One region of the Streptomyces sp. NBC_00328 genome, then DNA from elsewhere that is predicted to be linked to it. Evidence: riboswitches for the same ligand, from Rfam matches in the RefSeq annotation. Region 1 holds a riboswitch; each other region holds the start of a gene.
The links. A riboswitch is a leader RNA that binds a small molecule or an ion and turns the genes downstream of it on or off. The one in region 1 is predicted to bind S-adenosylmethionine.
Positions count from the first base shown of each region.

Region 2: it holds a riboswitch for S-adenosylmethionine, as region 1 does, so the genes downstream of both, OG485_RS43910 (putative leader peptide) here and OG485_RS13940 (aminotransferase class V-fold PLP-dependent enzyme) in region 1, are expected to answer to the same signal.
Region 3: it holds a riboswitch for S-adenosylmethionine, as region 1 does, so the genes downstream of both, thrC (threonine synthase) here and OG485_RS13940 (aminotransferase class V-fold PLP-dependent enzyme) in region 1, are expected to answer to the same signal.

Region 1 covers NZ_CP108013.1:3,176,241-3,180,897, forward strand. Annotated here, with positions in the region: gene OG485_RS13920 (NYN domain-containing protein) at 1-63, opposite strand, end outside; gene OG485_RS13925 (hypothetical protein) at 99-338, opposite strand; gene OG485_RS13930 (rhomboid family intramembrane serine protease) at 491-1,246, shown strand; gene OG485_RS13935 (Lrp/AsnC family transcriptional regulator) at 1,289-1,570, shown strand; gene OG485_RS13940 (aminotransferase class V-fold PLP-dependent enzyme) at 1,610-2,971, opposite strand; SAM riboswitch class IV at 3,165-3,281, opposite strand; gene trpD (anthranilate phosphoribosyltransferase) at 3,367-4,431, opposite strand; gene qcrB (cytochrome bc1 complex cytochrome b subunit) at 4,602-4,657, opposite strand, start outside.
Region 2 covers NZ_CP108013.1:858,953-863,609, reverse strand. Annotated here, with positions in the region: gene OG485_RS03610 (hypothetical protein) at 1-199, shown strand, start outside; gene OG485_RS03605 (glutathione S-transferase C-terminal domain-containing protein) at 296-1,087, opposite strand; gene OG485_RS43910 (putative leader peptide) at 1,199-1,264, opposite strand; SAM riboswitch class IV at 1,301-1,445, opposite strand; gene OG485_RS03600 (amino acid ABC transporter permease) at 1,933-2,937, shown strand; gene OG485_RS03595 (amino acid ABC transporter ATP-binding protein) at 2,934-3,833, shown strand; gene OG485_RS03590 (ABC transporter substrate-binding protein) at 3,985-4,657, shown strand, end outside.
Region 3 covers NZ_CP108013.1:4,694,684-4,699,340, forward strand. Annotated here, with positions in the region: gene OG485_RS20465 (cold-shock protein) at 1-115, opposite strand, end outside; gene OG485_RS20470 (MoaD/ThiS family protein) at 557-832, opposite strand; gene thrC (threonine synthase) at 829-2,127, opposite strand; SAM riboswitch class I at 2,143-2,299, opposite strand; gene OG485_RS20480 (glucosyl-3-phosphoglycerate synthase) at 2,505-3,449, shown strand; gene OG485_RS20485 (alpha,alpha-trehalose-phosphate synthase (UDP-forming)) at 3,528-4,657, shown strand, end outside.

The sequences.
Region 1 (4,657 bases):
CAGCGGACGGTCGAGCACCTCGGCGGTGCCGTCGTCCGGCTCCCCACCCGTGGTCTCCACCATCCGTTCACCCCAATATCCGTGCGGGGCCCGCTCCCTCAGGAGCCGGCGCCCGGCCTGTCCACGAGTTCGACCTGATCCACCGCGTTGCACCAACGGCACCGCACCGACTCGATGGTCTCACTGACCACCTCGCGCTCCTCGACCTTGGGCTCACCGGCCAGGTCCAGGTGCACATACTCGACGACCTTCGACGAACGGGTCACGTCGAAACGCGTGAGGTTGCCGCAGAGGGCGCAGCGCCAGCGGGTCTTGGCGTCGGGCAGGGGAACTGTCATAGGGCAGCCGCTTTCCTTCTCGTGTCCGTCCGGCGCCGGTTTCCCGGTGCTATGGCTCGTAACCCTACGGCCTGGCGGGTACTCGACGCTCGGCCGTCCGCGGCGGCGAGGCGGTCCGTGCGCATCGGTGCGGTTACGTCATGCTCTGCACCATGATCGGCAATTGGAGTGCGACGGTCGGCAGGGCGCTGCGGGGCCGGCCGGCGCCGGTGACGTACGCGCTGATCGCCCTGTGCTGTCTGATCTTCGTGATCGGTCCCGCCTCGGGCCTGGATCCCGCGTACGGCACCGGGGACGAGCTGCTGGTCGCGCAGCGGGCCTATTTCCGCCGCTGGGGCGTGGTGCCGGCGGCCCTGTTCGGCGGGGCCCCCGGCGAGGCGCTCACCCCCGCGACCGCCCTGTTCATCCACGGAAGCTGGCTCCATCTCCTGGGCAACATGCTCTTCTTCTACGTCTTCGGGCTCATGACCGAGGAGCGCATGGGCCATCTGGAGTTCGCCCTCTTCTACCTGGGCTGCGGCTATCTGGCCCTGCTCGGCTACGCCGCCGCCAACGCGACCTCGCAGCAGTCCCTGGTCGGGGCCTCCGGGGCGATCTCCGCGGTGCTCGGCGCGTTCCTGTACCTGTTCCCCAGGGCCCGGGTGACCAGTCTCTTCCCGTTCCTGTTCTTCCTGCCGCTGCGGTTCCCCGCCTGGGTGGTGCTGCCGTTCTGGTTCACGCTCCAGTGGCTGGCGGCCGGCCGCAGCTCCCCGGGCCCCGGAGTCGCCTATCTGGCCCACCTCGTGGGCTTCTCCCTGGGTTTCGTCTACGCGTGGGCGCGGTTCCGGCCCCGAAGGCCGCTCGCGCCCGTTCGGGGGGTGCTGCCGGGGCCCCCGGTGGAGCGGCCGGGCCAGGTGGACCGCGAGTAGGGTGAGATCCCCAGCAGTGGCCCCCTAGGGAGAGAACCAGCCGTGATCACCGCGATCGTCCTCATCAAGACCAGCGTGGACCGGATCCCCGAGATCGCCGAGTCGATCGCGTCCCTGGAGAGCGTCAGCGAGGTCTTCTCCGTCACGGGCACCTACGACCTGATCGCCATGGTCCGGGTCCAGGCCCACGACGACCTGGCGGACGTCATCCCCGGCAAGATCAGCAAGATCCCGGGCGTCGAGGCGACGGACACGCACGTGGCGTTCCGTACGTACTCCCAGCACGACCTGGAGGCGGCGTTCGCGATCGGTCTCGACTCCTGACCGACGCGGCACCGCCTCCGGGCGAGGCCGCCGTGGGCGTCAGACCGCCGGGACGCAGCGGCCGTCCTCGGTGCGGTACTGCCAGCGCGCGCCGTCCCTGACGAGTTCGCGCACCGCGCGGACGAAGCGCTCGACGTGCTCGTCGGGGGTACCGGCGCCGAAGCTGACGCGGATGGCGTTGAGGGACTTCTCCCCGGGCGCCGCCTCGGGGGCTCCGCACTCCCCCTGGGTCTCCGGGGCGCTGCCGAGCAGCGTGCGGACGAGCGGGTGGGCGCAGAAGAGGCCGTCGCGGACGCCGATGCCGTACTCGGCGGAGAGCGCGGCCGCGAAGTGCGAACTGTTCCAGCCCTCGACGACGAAGGAGATGACGCCGACCCGCGGGGCGTCGTCGCCGAAGAGGGACAGGACCCGGACCTCGGGGACCTCGGCGAGGCCCGCGCGGACGGTACGGATCAGGTGCCGCTCACGGGCGAGAAGGCTGTCGAAGCCCTCCTCGGTGAGCGCCTTGCAGGCCGAGGCGATCGCGTAGGCCCCGATGACGTTCGGCGAGCCGGCCTCGTGCCGGGCGGCGCTGTCGTGCCACTCCACGTCCACGCCGCCGTCCGTGCGCCGGGTGACCTTGCGGCTGGCGCCGCCGCCCGCGAGGTACGGGTCGGCCTCGCGCAGCCAGTCGGAGCGGCCCGCGAGGACACCGGAGCCGAACGGCGCGTACAGCTTGTGCCCGGAGAACGCGACCCAGTCGACGTCGAGGTCCTGGACCGACACCGGGTGGTGCGGGGCGAGCTGCGCGGCGTCGAGGACGATGCGGGCGCCGTGGGCGTGGGCGGCGGCGGCCAGCTCCCGCACCGGCCACAGCTCCCCGGTGACGTTCGAGGCGCCGGTGACGCAGACCAGGGCCGGTCCGTGAGGGTCGCGGGCGGCGAGGGCGTGCTCCAGGGTGGCGACGGCCTCGCCCGGGGTGCGCGGGGCGTTCAGGTACGTCACCCGGGCGTCGCGCCAGGGCAGCAGCGAGGCGTGGTGCTCGGTCTCGAAGACGAAGACCTGGCAGTCGGCCGGGAGCGCGGCGGCGAGCAGGTTGAGCGAGTCGGTGGTGGAGCGGGTGAAGACCACCTGGTCACCGGCGCGGCAGTCGAGAAACTCCTCGACGGTCCTGCGGGCGTTCTCGAAGAGGTCGGTGGAGAGCTGCGAGAGGTAGCCGGCGCCCCGGTGGACGCTGCCGTAGTAGGGCGCGTACGCGGCCACGTCGTCCCACACCCGCTGGAGGGCGGGCGCGCTGGCGGCGTAGTCGAGGGCCGCGTAGGTCACCTCGCCGCCGGTGACGAGCGGGACGGTGACATCCCGGCCCAGAACGGCCAGGGGGGCACAAACGGACTGGTCGGCGGCAACGGTGGAGACAGACATGGCGAGCTCCTGTGAGAGGCAGGCGGGATCACCGCGCGAGCCGGCCGCCCGGAGGCAGGGCTGGGCTCAGCGCGGGAAAAGGTGAAAAGGGTGTGCGGAGGCGGGGCTCGGCGCCCTATCGCATTCGCTTGCTCACAGAAGGCTCCCTCGAACGACCAGGACCCCTGGTTGCATCCGCCCGGAGGACGGGAGGGGTCCGCGCTTGCCGTAGGCCTCGCTGCCTACGACCTGGTCTTCACCCGGGGCACCCCGCCACGGACGGAGGGTTGCCGGACAGCCGGCCGGGGCCTGATGGCTGTCACTCATGACCTGATACAGCATCTTGCCAGAGGATCTTCCACGCGCAAGGCGCAGTCCGGATTCTGGACTGCGCCTCGCTCCGTGTCACCGGTGGATCAGGCGTTGCTGGCGGCCACCCAGCGCTCCAGGGTGCGCTTCGCGGCCCCGGAGTCGATCGCCTCGGCCGCCTTCTCCATTCCGTCGCGGAGCTGGTCCGCGAGCGGCGCGCCGGTCGGCGACAGGGCCACCAGGGCCGCCGCCGAGTTCAGCAGGACCGCGTCCCGTACGGGCCCCCGCTCGCCGTCCAGGAGGCGCCGGGCGACCTCCGCGTTGTACGAGGCGTCGGCGCCGCGCAGGGCCTCCACCGGGACGATGTCGAGCCCGACGTCGCGCGGGTCGAAGCGCTCCTCGGTGACCTTGCCGTCGCGGACCACCCAGACGTGGGAGCCCGCGGTGGTGGTCAGCTCGTCGAGGCCGTCGTCGCCGCGGAAGACGAGCGAGGAGTTGCCGCGCTCGGCGAACACGCCCGCCACGATCGGCGCCATCCGGGGATCGGCGACGCCGACCGCCTGGGCCTTCACGCGCGCCGGGTTGGTCAGCGGACCGAGCACGTTGAAGGTGGTCCGGATGCCCAACTGACCGCGGGCCGCGGCCACATGACGCAGCGCCGGGTGGAACTTGACCGCGAAGCAGAAGGTGATCCCGGCCTCCTCGGCCACCTCGGCCACCCGTTTCACCGGCAGTTGGAGATTGACGCCGAGCTTCTCCAGGACGTCCGACGCGCCGGACGCGGAGGACGCGGCCCGGTTGCCGTGCTTGACGACCTTGGCGCCGGTGCCGGCCACCACGATCGAGGACATCGTGGAGATGTTGACGGTCTTCGCGCCGTCGCCGCCCGTTCCGACGATGTCGACGGTGTGTCCGGGCACCTCGATGACATTGGCGTGCTCGTACATCGCCCGGACGAGTCCGGTGATCTCCTGGACGGTCTCGCCCTTGGCCCGCAGGGCCACCACGAACCCGGCGATCTGCGCGTCGGTCGCCTCGCCGCGCATGATGCGGTCCATCGCCCAGGCCGTGTCGTCCGCGCTCTGGTCGCGGCCTTCGAGCAGGCCGTTCAGTACCGCGGGCCAGGAACGGCCCGCCGCGGTGTCGCCTCCAGCGGGGTTCACAGCGCTCATGGTCGCTCCTGGGTTCGTGGGTCACGCGGTCGCGGGTGACACGGGTCGTGGGTGACGCGGGGTGGATCGCCCCGCAGCACCGGGTGAGTCCACCCTATCCAGCCCGGAGGACGGCAAAGAGCCCCGTCCATGTCATGGACGGGGCTCCAGCCGTGGCGAACAGCCGGGGATCAGTGGTGGCCGTGGCCGCTCGTGATCTCCTTGTACTCCTCGACGGTGGGCTTGG
Region 2 (4,657 bases), 2.3 Mb from region 1:
GGCCTGCCGGGCCCTGATCGGCTCCGTGGAGCGGTCCCGGCGTGCCTTCGAGGTGCCGGAGCCGTGGGAGGAACTCCGCGAGTCGGCGCTGATCCTCCAGGAGCAGATTCTGGGCCCGGGGCGCGAGGTCCTGGAGCAGGGCCGGCTCTGGGCCTCCACCCTGAAGGGCGTGAGCATTCTGCTGGTTCCGCGCGAGTGATCCGCGCGGCCGCCGGGCCGGTGTTTCCGGCCCGGCGCTCGCCGTCCGCGGGAGTTACCGTCCGACTGCCCGGCAGGCCCGGTTACGGCGGGAGCGTCAGACGTCCGCCGCCAGGGGCACCACATCACTGCCGTGCCGGAAGGCGGGGTGATCGCCGAGACGGCGTACGTAGTCCAGGAGCCGGGGACGCGAGCGGAGGGCGTCGCAGGGGCCCAGCCCGGTCAGAGCCGTCCATACGTCCACGTCAGCCGCCGTGAGGGAATCACCCAACACGTAGGGCCTGGAGGCGAGTTGGCAGTCCAACAGTTCCAGGGCAGCCGCGAGCTCCGAGGCCGGGGCGGACGGGGTGACATCGCGGTCGAGCAGATCGCGGAGGGCTTCGATGTCGGCGGCGAGGGACGGAGGGCAGAGCGCGGAGGGGCTCGTCGTGGTGTGACCGGAGAACAGTCCGGCCAGATCGCGGAGGATGGCGGGCGAGTGGTTGCTGACGATGCGTCCGCTCCACCGGTCGCACAGGGCGGGAACGGTGAGCGGTCCGTCGAAGTGATACGCGGTGGCCTCGTAGGCGCGGCGCAGTGAGGCGAAGGCGTCGGGTGTCCGCGCGGGGTCTTCCATGAGCGTGGTGGCGACCGAGTCCCGCAGGCCGAGCAGCTCGAGGGTGATGGCGATACGCAGCGAGAACGGACAACTCCGCGACAGATACAGCTCGTAGCGGTGTGGAGCCGGGTAGAAGCCGCCGGCGAGACCGACACCGATGCGGCTGTCGACGCGGTGGGGGAGGGCGGACGGTGTCGTTGCCGGCTGGAGGCGAAGGGTCGAGGGGAACGAAATCTGCTCACAGGGGCGTGCGTCGGCTGTGCTGGACGTGCGCGAAGCTGTCTCGGGCATGACTCTCCCTGGGGGAAGAAGGAAGCCACCGCCGCTTTGTGGGCACCGGCGGCCGAATGCGGATTGACTGCGCTGGTCGCACCGGTCCGGATCGCACGGACCGGCAGCGGATCAGTAAGCGCTGGAGACACGCAACAGATCGATGTGCAGGCGCCTCGTCAAGCCGTTCCTTGGCATTCCCACCGGTCCCGACTCCGGGGCTCGCGAGACGCGAGACCACGCTTGCCCCGCCGCACCGGCGGGACCCGGTCGTCACCCGGGGCACCCCGTCGCGGTGGAAGGGTTGCCTGTCAGCGGGCCGGGGCCGATGACCGACGGAGCGGGCGAACCCGCGCCATCGGCGCTGACAATCGTGACCGTCCATGCCAGTCTCGGTGCGCTCTGTTGCGCCGTCAAGAAGGCCGCACGCACGGTCTCACCTGGTGGTCACCCGCATTGACATTGTTTTCGGGACGGGCCTAACCTGCGGCCCACCACAGGATGCCTTTTCGGCCGGAGTAGAAATGGTGACGGCGATGCACACAGCTGACGGGACGGCCGCATGGCGGCGCCTCGGTCGCGATGTGCTGTGCGCCGACCGCTCCGTGGACCTGCTGCGCGTCAACAGCGCCCTCTGTACGGGCATGTGTCGCTCCCTCAGCCGAGGCTGACGGCCTCTTCGGGTCTTTGACGACCAGGGGCTGACGGCTCTTCGAGTCTTCGACGACCACCGCTGCCGCGATGTGTCCTTTCCCGTCCAGCCCCCGTTCCACGTGTGCCCGCGCCTCGCCGCGTACCGAGCCGTCCCGCCCGGCGTTGCGCTGCCGCTCCGTGGTCCGGGGTGTCCGAATCCGCTGGAGCTCTCCATGAGTCAACCTCCCGGCAGCGCTGTGTCCTTGGGATCAGCGACGCCCGCCGAGGCGATCCCCCGTACCGACGTCCCCGCCGCGCCCAGGCCCCTGGCGGCCCAGCGAGTCCTTCCGCTCCGGCGTCCCGGCCGCTGGATCATCACGGCCGTCGTGCTCGTGCTGGTCGCCCAGATCCTTCACGGCCTGGTGACCAACCCCTTCTACCAGTGGGATCGGTTCCAGTACTGGTTCTTTCGCCCGACCATTCTCGACGGCCTGCTCATCACCCTCGAAGTGGCCCTCTACAGCGCCGTGTTGGGACTGCTCGGCGGCATCGTGCTGGCTCTGGCCAGACTCTCCCAAAGCCCGGTGCTGCGCGCGGTGAGCTGGGTCTACACCTGGCTGTTCCGGTCGGTGCCGCTGATCGTGGTCCTGCTGTTCCTCTACAACTTCAGCGCGCTGTACCAGACGTTGAGCGTGGGCGTACCGTTCGGGCCGGCCTTTTTCACCTTCGACGAGTCCCGCCTGGCCACCGACATGGCCGTCGCCGTCGTAGGACTGAGCCTGAACGAAGCGGCGTACGCCTCCGAAGTGGTACGCGGCGGCCTTCTCTCCGTCGACCAGGGCCAGCACGAGGCGGCCTCCGCCCTGGGACTGCCGAAGCGGTACCAGTTCGCGAAGATCGTCTTCCCGCAGGCACTGCGCTCCATCACCCCCAACTACGTGAACCAGCTGATCGGCCTGATCAAGGGCACCTCGCTGGTCTTCTACGTGTCCCTGCTGGACCTGTTCGGCTCCGTGCAGAGCATGGGCAGCACCTACCCCGGCGACATCGTGCCGCTGCTCCTCGTGGCCACCGCCTGGTATCTGATCCTCACCAGCGTCGTGTCCGTCATCCAGTTCTATGTCGAGCGGTACTACTCGCGGGGCGCGCTGCGCACCCTGCCGCCGACCCCGTTGCAGAAGGCGCGGAACGGTCTGCGTGACGTGCGGGACCGGTTCCGGAGGGAGACGGCGATATGAGCGGCGAGACCCATCTGAAGACAGTGAGGACTCGGACGGCCCCGGTCGCCGACGCGGCGGAAGCGGCGTCGGCCTCCTCCGCCCGGGCAGCGGACGCCGCGGCGACCGCCGAGAGCGCCGGAGCGCTCCAGGTCGAGCCGGCCGCGGTCGAGGTGCACGATGTGCACAAGTGGTACGGAGCCCAACGGGTTCTGGACGGTGTGGAGTTGACCGTGCGGCCCGGCGAGGTGACGGTCGTCCTCGGCCCGTCCGGCTCCGGAAAGTCCACCCTCCTGCGGGTGATCAACCACCTGGAGAAGCCCGAGATCGGCCATGTGAGCCTGAACGGTGAGCTCATCGGCGTACGCAGGCACGGCGACCGTCTCAAGGAGCTGAGCGAGCGGGCCATCCTGGCCCAGCGCAGCCGGATCGGGTTCGTGTTCCAGAACTTCAACCTCTTCCCGCACCTGACCGTGCTGGACAACGTGGCCGCCGCTCCGGTGGCGACCGGGCGGCTGTCCAGGGCCGGGGCGCGGGACCTGGCCCGCGATCTGCTCGCCCGGGTGGGCCTGGCCGACAAGGCGGCCGCCTACCCCCGGCAGCTGTCGGGCGGTCAGCAGCAGCGCGTGGCCATCGCCCGCGCGCTCGCCCTGCGGCCCGGAGTCATCCTCTTCGACGAACCCACGTCGGCGCTCGACCCCGAACTGGTCGGCGAGGTCCTCGCCGTCATCAAGGATCTGGCCCACAGCGGCACCACGCTGGTCATCGTCACCCACGAGATCGGCTTCGCCCGCGAGATCGCCGACCGGGTGGTCTTCATGGACGGCGGCCGCATCGTCGAACAGGGCCCGCCCGAGCAGGTGTTGGACCATCCGCGAGAAGCGCGCACCAGAGAGTTCCTGAGCAAGGTGCTCTGACCGCTGCCTCTCGACGCACAGCGGGAAACCCCTCGCCGAGGTGCTCCTGCCTCATCGCCCCGACCCGCGGCGGGGCGACTCCTCCCCGATTCGGCGGCCCGCCGGGACCGTTCCCCCACATCTCTCACCGCACACCCGATAAAGGACAGCCATGCCCACCTTCAGCCTGAACCGCAAGGCCCTCCGCGGCGTCGCCGCCACCGCCGCCGTCGCCTCCCTCGCGGCCTCTCTCGCCGCGTGCGGGGGAGACAGCGACGCCGCCACCCGCACGCGGACCGACGCGGCCGGCACCGTGACCGTGGGCGCGCTCTCCAACGGGGCCGCCAAGGAGACCGCTCTGAAGGTCTCCGAGGTGAAGTCGATCAGCGATGAGCTGCCCAAGTCCGTGGCCGAGAGAGGCACGTTGGTGGTGGGGATCGGCGCACTGCCCGCCGGGTCCCCGCCCTTGAACTTCGTCGGAGAGGACCAGAAGACGCTCACCGGCAGCGAACCCGACCTCGGCAAGCTGGTCGCCGCGGTCCTCGGGCTGAAGCCGGTCGTGAAGAACTCGACCTGGGAGAACCTGTTCGTCGGCGTCGACAGCGGCAAGGTGGACGTCGCCTTCTCCAACGTCACCGACACCGAGGAGCGCAAGAAGAAGTACGAGTTCGCCTCGTACCGGCAGGACAACCTCGCCTTCGAGGTCCTGAAGAAGAGCACGTGGAACTTCGACGGCGACTACCGGAACCTGGCCGGCCAGACCGTCGCGGTGGGTGCCGGCACCAACCAGGAGAAGATCCTGCTGGAGTGGAAGGCGAAGCTGGCCAAGGCGGGCAAGACGTTCA
Region 3 (4,657 bases), 1.5 Mb from region 1:
GGTAGCCGTCCATCTGAATCGCGCTGTAGTGCACGAAGACGTCCGCACCACCGTCGACCGCGATGAAGCCGTACCCCTTCTCCGCGTTGAACCACTTGACGGTGCCCTGAGCCATGCCTAACTCCCCTATTACTGGCCCTTGCACAGATCCACACTTCGCGGATCCGGGTCAGACCTCACCCCCCAACGGTTGGGGGTGTGCGCCGGAACGCGTCGACCGCGGCTGAATGTATCTGTCCAACTGCCCTCTGCAACAGGTCAATCGGACGAGAATTCTGGGCATGGCCGATCAATGATATGCGGAGAATGCGCAAGGATTCAGGGCAAGTCGGGCCCCGCAAATGCCATAAAATGCCCAAAAAGGTGAGCTACTTTGGCTACTTCTTGTCGCCCGCCGAACGGTCACTCATATGCGTCCGGCATGAAACCAACATCAAAATCGGAGCGACTTCCCCAACTCTAGCGCGTTCAACCCAACAGAATTGCCCCCTCCGTTTGTCTTACGGAGGGGGCAATTATGTGAACGCGCTGTGTCCGGCATTACCGAGGGTAACGATCAGCCTCCGGCGACGGCCGGAATGATCGAAACGCCGACACCGTCCGGAGTCGCCGTCTCCAGTCCCTGCTCGAAGCGGACGTCGTCGTCGTTGACGTACACGTTGACGAAGCGGCGCAGCTTGCCCTGGTCGTCCAGGACGCGCGCGGCGATGCCCGTGTGGTTCTTCTCCAGGTCGCTGATGACCTCGGCGAGGGTCGTGCCCTCGGCCGTCACCTCGGCGGCGCCACCGGTGTAGGTGCGCAGGATGGTGGGGATGCGGACGTTGACGCTCATGATGCGAGGCCAGCCTCTCGGAAGGAGTCGAGGTTCGGGCGGATGGTCGCGGTCAGCCCGGTGTCCGAGGCCACCGCGTCCAGAGTCTTGAGGCCGTCGCCGGTGTTCAGCACGACCGTGGTGAGGGTCGGGTCGAGGAGACCGTTCTCGATCAGCTTGCGGGTGACGCCGACGGTCACACCGCCCGCCGTCTCGGCGAAGATGCCCTCGGTGCGCGCGAGCAGCTTGATCGCGTCGACGATCTGCTCGTCGTTCACGTCCTCCACTGCGCCGCCGGTGCGCCGCGCGATGTCGAGCACGTACGGTCCGTCCGCCGGGTTGCCGATGGCGAGCGACTTGGCGATGGTGTCCGGCTTCTGCGGCCGTACGACGTCGTGGCCGGCCTTGTAGGCGACGGAGACCGGTGAGCAGCCCTCGGCCTGGGCGCCGAAGATCTTGTAGGGCCTGTCCTCGACGAGCCCGAGCTTGATCAGCTCCTGGAGTCCCTTGTCGATCTTCGTGAGCTGGGAGCCGGAGGCGATCGGCACGACGAGCTGGTCGGGGAGCTTCCAGCCGAGCTGCTCGCAGATCTCGTACGCCAGGGTCTTGGAGCCCTCGGCGTAGTAGGGCCGCAGGTTGACGTTGACGAAGCCCCAGCCCTCGCCGGCCGGGTCGCCGATCAGCTCGGAGCAGAAGCGGTTCACGGCGTCGTAGTTGCCCTCGATGCCGACGAGTTCGCCGCCGTAGACCGCGGCCATGACGACCTTGCCCTGCTCCAGGTCGTGCGGGATGAACACGCAGGAACGGAAGCCGGCGCGGGCAGCCGCGGCGCCCACGGCGCCGGCGAGGTTGCCCGTGGAGGAGCAGGAGAGGGTGGTGAAGCCGAAGACGCGGGCCGCTTCGATGGCCTGGGCGACGACGCGGTCCTTGAAGGAGTGCGTCGGGTTGCCGGAGTCGTCCTTGACGAAGAGCTTTCCGGCGTCGACACCGAGCTCACGGGCCAGGTTGTCGGCCTGCACGAGCTTGGTCCAGCCGGGGTTGATGTTGGGCTTGTCCGCCACGTCCGCGGGGACGGGCAGCAGCGGCGCGTAGCGCCAGATGTTCGCGGGTCCCGCTTCGATGCGCTTGCGGAGTTCTTCGGTTTCGTAGGCCGAGAAGTCGTAGGCGATCTCCAGCGGGCCGAAACACTCCTCGCAGGCGAAGACCGGACCGAGCGGGACGCGGTGGCCGCATTCGCGGCAGGAGAGCGCCGCGGCGGGGCCGAGGTCAACCGCTTCGGCGGAGTTCGTGGTACTTGCAACTGTCTGCGCAGCCATGGAGGCGAGGCCCTTTCCTCATCTTCCTCACGACGCACTTCGCCGTGAGACGGATTTGGCACCTTCCCGAGCCGGGAGCCTCGCGACGCGATCGACATCGATCGGTACGAGACCGGCTGGAGGGTTGCCGGGGCTTCATCGGGCCGTATCCCTCTGCCCCTCTGGATGAGCGGTATTTGATTGTTGAACTGTTGAACGCGATACGTACCGACGATCCAGGACATGCGATGGTCATCCGCGTTGTTCAAGACTGTAACCGAAGGCCAGGACAGTTGAGATAGTCGTCCGAACCGCGAGACGACGGCAATCGATCTGCCGCTGGCCGCAGCGGGCACGCCGATGAGAGCGTGTGATCAGACAGTGAGGAGCCGCAGACCGTGCTGAAAGACGTCGAAAGCTGGCTGAGCACACGCTCCTGGTCCGTGACCGACCGCCCGCTCCACAAGATCCTGGCCGCGAAACGCATCACGGGATCGACGGTCAGCGTCGTGCTGCCCGCGCTCAACGAGGAGGAGACGGTCGGCGAGATCGTCGCGATCATCCGCCACGACCTGATGCAGCAGGTGCCCCTCGTCGACGAGATCGTCGTCGTCGACTCCGGCTCGACCGACCGCACCTCCGCGGTCGCCGCCGCCGCGGGCGCGAGGGTCGTGCACCGCGACGACATCCTCCCGCGCATTCCCGCGGTGCCCGGCAAGGGCGAGGTGCTGTGGCGGTCGCTCCTCGTCACGAGCGGGGACATCGTCTGTTTCATCGACGCGGACCTCAAGGAGTTCTCCTCCGACTTCGTCTCCGGGATCGTGGGCCCGCTGCTCACCGATCCCGGCGTCGACCTGGTCAAGGCCATGTACGACCGCCCGCTGGGCGGCGCCTCGGGACAGGGCGGCCGGGTCACCGAGCTGATGGCCCGCCCCCTGCTGAACATGCACTGGCCGCAGCTCGCGGGCTTCGTCCAGCCGCTCGGCGGCGAGTACGCGGCCCGCCGATCGCTGCTCGAACAGCTCCCCTTCCCCGTCGGCTACGGCGTCGAACTCGGCATGCTGGTCGACGCCCTGCACCTGGTGGGCCTGGACGCCCTCGCCCAGGTCGACGTGGGGGTGCGCAAGCACCGCCACCAGGACGGCCAGGCACTCGGCCGCATGGCCGCCGCGATCTACCGCACCGCCCAGCTCCGGCTGGCCCGCGGTCACCTGATCCGCCCCGCCCTCACCCAGTTCGAGCGTGGCCGGGACGGTTTCCAGCCGCGCACGTACTCGGTGGACACCGAGGAAAGGCCGCCGATGAGCGAAATCTCCGAGTACCAGCGGCGCAGGGCCGCGTAGACCGGCCCTGACGGCCGCGATCACATACGGCCGAAGGGGCGCGTTTGAGCGTTTCGACACGGGGCTAGGTTTCGAGGCATGGCTTCAACGCATGGTGCCCACAGGATTCTGGTCGCCTCCAACCGCGGCCCGGTCACCTACGAGGTACGGGAGGACGGCTCGCTGCACGCCAAACGCGGCGGCGGCGGCCTCGTCTCGGGACTCTCGGCGATCGGGCCGGACGCGGGCGCCCTGTGGGTGTGCTCGGCCCTCGGCGACGGTGACCGGGAGGCGGTCCGGCGCGGGGTCGGCGAGGACGGCGTACGGATGCTGGCCATCGACGCCGAGGTCCACGCCGACGCGTACAACGGCATCGCCAACTCCGTGCTGTGGTTCGTCCACCACATGCTCTACCAGACCCCGCTGGAGCCGGTCTTCGACGCGGAGTTCCGGCGCCAGTGGGAGTCGTACCGCACCTACAACCGCGCCTTCGCCGAGGCGCTGGCGGAGGAGGCCGCGGACGGCGCCTCCGTGCTGGTCCAGGACTACCACCTGTGCCTGGTGCCCGGGATGCTCCGCGAACTGCGCCCCGACCTGCGCATCGGCCATTTCTCCCACACCCCGTGGGCGCCCGAGGACTACTTCCGGATGCTCCCCGACGACATCCGCGCGGAACTGCTGGACGGCATGCTCGGCGCGGACCGCGTGGCGTTCCTGACCCGGCGGTGGGCGACGGCCTTCACGCGGTGCGTGGAGACGGCCGCCCCGGAGCGGTACCGGGTGGCCTCGTCCCCGGTCGACCGGCCGGAGATCGAGCACCTCGACGGCTCCCCGCCCGGTCTGACCCTCGTCGGTGTGCACGGCCTCGGCGCGGACGCCGAGTTCCTGCGCGAGCGCTCGCACCGGGCGGACGTCGGGGAACGGATGGCCGCGCTGCGCGAGGAGATCGGGGCCGGCCGCAGGACGATCGTGCGCGTCGACCGGACCGAGCTGTCCAAGAACATCGTGCGGGGCCTGCTGGCGTACCGGCAGCTTCTCGACGACCACCCCGAGTGGCGCGAGCGGGTCGTCCACGTGGCGTTCGCCTACCCCTCGCGGCAGGACCTCGCGGTGTACCGGGACTACACGGCCGAGGTGCAGCGCGTCGCCGACGAGATCAACTCCCAGTACGGGACACCCGGTTGGACCCCGGTGGTGCTGCATGTGAAGGACGACTTCGCGCGCTCGCT